DNA from 3 places in the Exiguobacterium sp. E4787 genome. Region 3 is predicted to be linked to each of the others. Evidence: riboswitches for the same ligand, from Rfam matches in the RefSeq annotation. Region 3 holds a riboswitch; each other region holds the start of a gene.
What was found. A riboswitch is a leader RNA that binds a small molecule or an ion and turns the genes downstream of it on or off. The one in region 3 is predicted to bind S-adenosylmethionine.
Positions count from the first base shown of each region.

Region 1: linked by a shared signal. The riboswitch ahead of metK (methionine adenosyltransferase) and the one ahead of KNP80_RS05135 (2,3-diketo-5-methylthiopentyl-1-phosphate enolase) in region 3 are both predicted to bind S-adenosylmethionine.
Region 2: linked by a shared signal. The riboswitch ahead of KNP80_RS02375 (methionine ABC transporter ATP-binding protein) and the one ahead of KNP80_RS05135 (2,3-diketo-5-methylthiopentyl-1-phosphate enolase) in region 3 are both predicted to bind S-adenosylmethionine.

Region 1 covers NZ_JACSLY010000001.1:398,566-400,827, reverse strand. Annotated here, with positions in the region: gene pckA (phosphoenolpyruvate carboxykinase (ATP)) at 1-331, opposite strand, end outside; SAM riboswitch class I at 647-766, shown strand; gene metK (methionine adenosyltransferase) at 899-2,107, shown strand; gene KNP80_RS02060 (hypothetical protein) at 2,147-2,262, opposite strand, start outside.
Region 2 covers NZ_JACSLY010000001.1:461,520-463,781, reverse strand. Annotated here, with positions in the region: gene KNP80_RS02385 (PTS sugar transporter subunit IIC) at 1-189, opposite strand, end outside; gene KNP80_RS02380 (thioredoxin family protein) at 377-634, shown strand; SAM riboswitch class I at 1,088-1,193, shown strand; gene KNP80_RS02375 (methionine ABC transporter ATP-binding protein) at 1,271-2,262, shown strand, end outside.
Region 3 covers NZ_JACSLY010000003.1:50,426-52,687, reverse strand. Annotated here, with positions in the region: gene KNP80_RS05140 (2-hydroxy-3-keto-5-methylthiopentenyl-1-phosphate phosphatase) at 1-312, opposite strand, end outside; gene KNP80_RS05135 (2,3-diketo-5-methylthiopentyl-1-phosphate enolase) at 309-1,466, opposite strand; SAM riboswitch class I at 1,536-1,637, opposite strand; SAM riboswitch class I at 1,843-1,945, shown strand; gene mtnK (S-methyl-5-thioribose kinase) at 2,027-2,262, shown strand, end outside.

The sequences.
Region 1 (2,262 bases), on a different contig from region 3:
CCCCTGCAGACGCCTCGAGATAATAAAGCTTGTCTTTCGTTTCGAGGTGCGTCAACACTTTGTCGAGCAGCGCGGTGAACTTCTCTTCCGCGATCGGTTGGTTGACCGGACCCCAGTCTACTAAATGGTTGCTGACTTCATCTTGCACGACGAATTTGTCTTTCGGTGACCGTCCTGTGAATTTCCCAGTACTGACCGATAAAGCCCCGTCTTTCGTCAGTACGCCCTCACCGTTGTGAATGGCTTCTTCCACCAGTTCTGGAACCGTCAAGTTCCGCATCATGTCGGCACCTTTAATTAATTCTTCGATTTTCAGGAGCGTTGTAGCCATCCTGAATCCCACCTTTCCCCTAAATAGATGTGGATGAAATCCGCATACTTCCGCGTTTAATCAGTATGACGTTTTTATTATATGTGACATACTAATCAAAGACAAGCATTTTTTACCCTTTAAAGTAAGCGCTTTCTTACATTGTCATTCTAACATATTCTGTACCAGGTCATAGTACAAAAACCAAAACGGACAAAAAAATGTTTGATATTTCACAAACATAACTATTTGACCGTTTGTGAAAAGTTTGACGAATTCGGTCGATACGCTTGACAGAACGGGGTGTCATTTATATGATGGTCTTCGTAACGGATACTCTTATTCTGAGCGGTGGAGGGAACAAGGCCCTACGAAGCCCAGCAACCGTCCGATTTTTCATTGTTATTCGGAAAAGGTGCTATCCTGAAGCGAAGCGTAAGCTTCGAACGATAAGAGGGTAAGGAAGAACGATTCAACCTTTCCCATTTGAACATGGCGAGAGGTTTTTTTCATTACCGTCCCAAAGCAACGCGTAAGGGGAACGAGTACCGTCCACACATCACCCTTTATTATAGGAGGTTTTTCGAAATGGCAAACTTGAACCGTCGACTTTTCACTTCGGAGTCCGTCACGGAAGGACATCCGGATAAAATTTGTGACCAAATCTCAGATGCGATTTTGGATGCAATTTTAGCTGAAGATCCAAACGCCCGCGTTGCGGCTGAGACGTCTGTCACAACAGGTCTCGTGCTCGTAGCAGGTGAAATCACAACATCAACTTACGTGGATATCCCGAAAGTTGTTCGTGAAACTGTTCGTGAGATCGGCTACACACGTGCGAAATATGGTTTCGATGCAGAGACTTGTGCAGTCCTCACATCGATCGATGAGCAATCGGTAGACATCGCGCAAGGTGTTGACCAAGCGCTCGAAGCTCGTGAAGGACAAATGACTGAAGAAGAAATCGATGCGATCGGTGCTGGTGACCAAGGTCTCATGTTCGGTTACGCAACAAAAGAGACGCCGGAACTCATGCCGCTCCCGATTTCACTCGCTCACAAATTGTCACGTCGTTTGGCAGAAGTTCGTAAAAACGGCACGCTCGCTTACCTTCGCCCAGACGGTAAGACACAAGTGACAGTCGAATACGACGAAGCGAACAACCCAGTTCGCATCGACACAATCGTCATCTCGACACAACACGCAGAAGACATCACGCTCGAGCAAATCCAAGCTGATTTGAAAAAGCACGTCATCGATGCAGTCATCCCGGCTGAACTCATCGACGCGGAAACAAAATACTTCATCAACCCGACTGGCCGCTTCGTAATCGGTGGACCACAAGGGGATGCAGGCCTTACAGGACGCAAAATCATCGTCGATACGTACGGTGGATACGCACGTCACGGCGGCGGCGCGTTCTCAGGTAAAGATCCTACCAAAGTTGACCGTTCAGCAGCATATGCAGCTCGTTACGTGGCGAAAAACCTCGTCGCAGCGGGACTCGCTGACAAAGCAGAAGTTCAACTTGCTTACGCAATCGGTGTTGCTCACCCGGTATCGATTGCGGTCGATACGTTCGGCACAGGCAAATTGAGCGAGACTGAGCTCGTCGAACTCGTTCGTGAGAACTTCGACCTCCGTCCGGCGGGTATCATCAAGATGCTCGACCTTCGTCGCCCAATCTACAAGCAGACAGCAGCTTACGGCCACTTCGGTCGTACAGACGTGGAACTCCCATGGGAGCAAACGGATAAAGCGGCAGTGCTCGAAGAAGGCGCGAAACGCTTCGCATAAGCATAGAAAAACGACCTTTCACTCGAAAGGTCGTTTTCTTTAGGTTTGCGGCTTATGTTCAGTTGTCGTGTTCTCTTTGCCAAGTGCCGTATCTTTCGCTTCGACGACTTTCTCGCCGATTGATTGTAAATCCGATTTCGCTTCTTGCGCCGTCC
Region 2 (2,262 bases), on a different contig from region 3:
GACCGGTAAGAGGCGCATCGCAATCGTCGTCGCATCTAAGATGAACTGCAAGGACGGAAAATACGGCAAGATGGCTTTCGTTAATTCACCGAGCAAAGCGCTCGGGATGAGGGCGATGAGAATGGCAAGACTGAGGCCGTTCAAGACGTTCATTAAAAATTGTTTTCCGGTAAGCTTCTCTTCCGTCATTGGGGATTCACCTGTCCTTTTCTACTGGTTTGCTGTTATGTACAAAAGCGATAAAGTTAATGACCATACTATGCCTCTTTCTGCCGAGCGTCAACAAGAAATGTTGAAATGTTCAGAATTTTCCATTTGAGCACAACTTTTGAACCGATTGGCCCGGATTCATATACTTAGAAGAGAGGTGAGCAAAATGATGACAGACGGATTCTTATATATATACGCCCCAATGTGCGGTACATGCGCCGTGGCCGAGCGGATGCTCTCGGTCGTCGAGGCGGTCGACCCAGAATTGAAGATTGAAAAACGCGATGCCAACTTTATCCCGAACGAACTCGAGGCGTATCAGGTCATGAGCGTTCCGGCGCTATTGAAGCTGGAGAATGGCCAAGTTCGCGATCGTTTGTACGCATTTCAAAACGTCCAGCACGTCCTATCTTTCGTTAAGTGAGATAGGATGATTAGAATAATCTGAAAATTTTAAATAATCAGTTGACACAGAAAGTTCACGAATGATATATTCATTACAACATCTTACTTGAACACAACATAGGACGAGATTTTCCCGTCATCAAGACGTTTTCGAACAACCGCTGCATGAGCTTACGCGATTTCAGGTGGACCTTCCCTTCGATTGTCCCCCAAAAAAATCAAGCGTCGGGGCACCGGTCGCGTAATTGCATGGTCCGTTCGAAGACCGAGTGATGGTTGGGTAAAAATCCCCCATATAAGGATGAATGCTCTGATCGGGCAAAAGAGGTTCATCTATGGGTTGTCCTTCAGTGACTCAAGGTGCTACGTTCTGTGTCATCCTCGGATGGCACCTTTTTTTATTTTGCTGAAAAAAATAGTTTGACATGAAAATAATGTGTCGCTATGATAAAGCTAATCAAATACGCAACCACTCTTATCAAGAGAGGCTGAGGGACTGGCCCTATGACGCCCAGCAACCGCGGAGCAATCCGAAATGGTGCTAATTCCAGCAAGGTGTATACCTTGGAAGATGAGAGCAATCGTTGTCCGTACGATAAAGTACGCACGTTTGCTCAAACGTGCGTACTTTTTTTGTTGTCAGGAGGGAAATGGATTGATTCAATTACGCAATGTGGCCAAATGGTTCGACACGAAAAACGGTCGGGTCCAGGCGGTCGATGATGTGTCGCTTACGATCGAAAGCGGCGAAATTTTTGGAATAATCGGATATTCAGGGGCGGGGAAGTCGACGCTCATCCGTTTGCTCAACCGACTCGAGGCACCGTCAAGCGGTGAAATCGTGGTCGCCGGCAGCGAGCTGACGAAGCTCACGCCGAAGGAACTGCGCGGGGTACGTAAAAACGTCTCGATGGTGTTCCAACACTTCAACTTATTATGGTCGCGCACGGTCGCTGAGAACATCAGCTTCCCGCTCGAGCTCATCGGGGTACCGGCGAGCGAGCGCAAACGCCGCGTCCATGAACTCGTCGAACTCGTTGGCCTCGCCGGACGAGAAGACAGCTATCCGTCACAACTATCAGGCGGCCAAAAGCAGCGAGTCGGGATAGCCCGTGCGCTCGCTACGAATCCAGAAGTGCTCCTCTGCGATGAAGCGACGAGCGCACTCGACCCGAAGACGACGGATTCGATTCTCGAACTGCTCGTCAGCATCAACAAGAAACTCGGTTTGACAATCGTCCTCATCACCCATGAGATGCACGTCATCCAAAAGATTTGTCACCGTGTCGCCGTCATGGAGGCCGGAAAGGTCGTCGAGACCGGGCAAGTCGCCGACGTGTTCCAACACCCGGAACAGCCGATCACGAAAGAGTTCGTCAAACAGATCGGCGCGGTCGAAGACATGTCGCTCACGTTCGAACATTTGAAAGCTCGTTATCCGAGCGGTCAAATCGTCAAGCTCAAATTCTTGAACGAGACGGCCGAACAACCGATCCTGTCGGAAGTGTTGAAGCAGCATGACATCGGCTTCAACATCATCGGCGGAAACGTGACGCAGTCACAAGTCGGTGCCCTCGGGACATTATTCATCCAATTGATCGGAGAGCCGGCTGAAGTCGAGCGGGCCATCGCCTCAATCCGATCACA
Region 3 (2,262 bases):
ATGGACGAAAAAGTCCATCCCGCCGCTGACGACGTCAAACTTCCAGCCGTGGGCCCGAACTTGTTCTAAAAATGCCGGGAACCCTTGGCGGAGCGTGATCCGCTCCAACAAATAATCACGGTAAGCCGGGGCAGCCGCGCTCGGCAATAGTTGAAACAGTTGACCGACGCCGGAGCGGATTGAAATCCGTTGTTCGAGGACCGCATCTTTCAACTCGACCCAAGCCGGCGGGGCGAACGCTTTCATCAAGGCGATGATATTGTCTTCCACCGTGATCGTCCCGTCGAAGTCGCACAGGATATGGATCGTCATCGCGACGCCCACGCCTTTAACGCGGTATCGAGTTCGTCCGTCTGTCCTTCGGTGTGACCGAGGACGTGAGCGATGGCTTGGCGGAAAGCACGGGCCCCGGCGGCTGCACCGTCCGGGTGACCATGAATGCCACCGCCGGCGTTGATGACGACATCTGTCCCGAAATCACGAATGATATCGGCGACAAGCCCCGGATGAATCCCAGCTGACGGGACCGGTAAAATTGGTTTCGACCAATGCGGTTCGGCGCTCAAGTCACGAATCGCGAACGCCTTGTCCCGTGGTGTCGCGAGCGAACCGTACGGAGACGGGAAGAGCGTCAAATCGGCCCCGGCGAGGCGTGGGAGTTTACCGAGTAAGAGCGAATGACTGATGGACCCGGTCAAGGCGCCGGCAAAGGCCGGGTGAGCCAAAATCGGCACACGGATGTCTGGGTCGTTCGCAAGTTCGCGCAGTGCGTCAAGACCGTACGTATAGACGTTGAATAGAAGCGCCGTCGCACCGGCCTCAATCAGCCGGAGTGCCTGGTCGCGCAGAGCGAACACAGGACCGCTCAACGTGATGGCATAGAGGACACGCTTCCCGGTCGCCTCAAAGTGCGCTTGAATGACGGCCGCTCCGATGCGGGCCCGTTCGAGCGATGGGGTGAGCGGGTTGTCGTATAAAATTTCGTCGTCTTTGACGATATCGATGCCTCCGGCAAACTGATCGCGGAGTTGCTGCTCGAGAAACGCGAGGTCACGGCCGATGACACCTTTGAAGATGCTCATGACGAGCGGGCGATCATGGACACCGAGCAAATCGCGAATCCCTTCGACGCCGAACTTGGCGCCTTTGAAATGAGGCGCGAGCGTCTCGGGCAACGTCAAATCGATTAACCGGATTGAATCGTCGAGGGACAGTTTCCCGAACGTCGTCGTCAAGATGGATGAAAAGTCAGGGCTGACATTATGTAACGGGTAGCGGATCGTGAAGCGGCTCGTCGTATCCGTATGTGTGGTCGACACGACCTCACCCCGGTACGCCTGTAACTGCTCTTGCTCTAAGTGAGGCAGCTCCGTCCAAGTACCGACGGTCAGCTCGAGGGCGATTTTGTCGGCGACGGTCGCGACCGCGTCCGTTCGTTTGATTTCATATGTGGCAGTGATACTCATATGGTTCCTCCTTCCAGGCAAACAAAAAATGACCCCATGCCGAGGCAAGAGGTCATCATAAAAAATGAACTCTTATCTCTCAGCTTTCGCTGCAAGAATTAGCACCGTGCCATCTCTGGTCGGTTGCTGCGACATCATCGGGCTCGTCCCTCCGTCTGCTCTTGATAAGAATGTGATTTGAAGTTGTGAAATTTAATTGAATTTTTGCACAGAATCGTCACGTCGTCAATTCCTTTTTTTCCAAAAAAAATATTTTGGGGAGTTGTTTCCATATATGCACAAAAAAAGACGGAGGTGCACGGAGAAAATGACGTTGACAATTGTGACGTCAAGTCCGTAATATTCATCACATAAGTTCACCGAATCGAATAAACCACTCTTATCGCGAGTTGGCAGAGGGAATTGGCCCGATGACGCCGCAGCAACCGACCACTAGGCACGGTGCTACATCCACCAGACGAATGTCTGACAGATGAGAGGAACAACCATTTTGGCTGTGCCTCTTTCTCGCGGAGAAAGGGGCTTTTTTTGTGGGCAACTTACAGGAAGGGGAAAACATCATGTCATATCAACCATTTACAGAACAGACCGTCGTCGAGCACGTCCGTCAACTAGGATACTTGCAAGACGGAATCGCCGAGTGTGAGGAAATCGGGGACGGTAATTTGAATCTCGTGTTTCGGATTCGCCAAGGCGAACAGCGCCTAATCGTCAAACAGGCGCTCCCATACGCCAAAGTTGTCGGCGAGAGCTGGCCGCTTACGCTCGAACGGGCATGGATTGAACAGTTGGCACT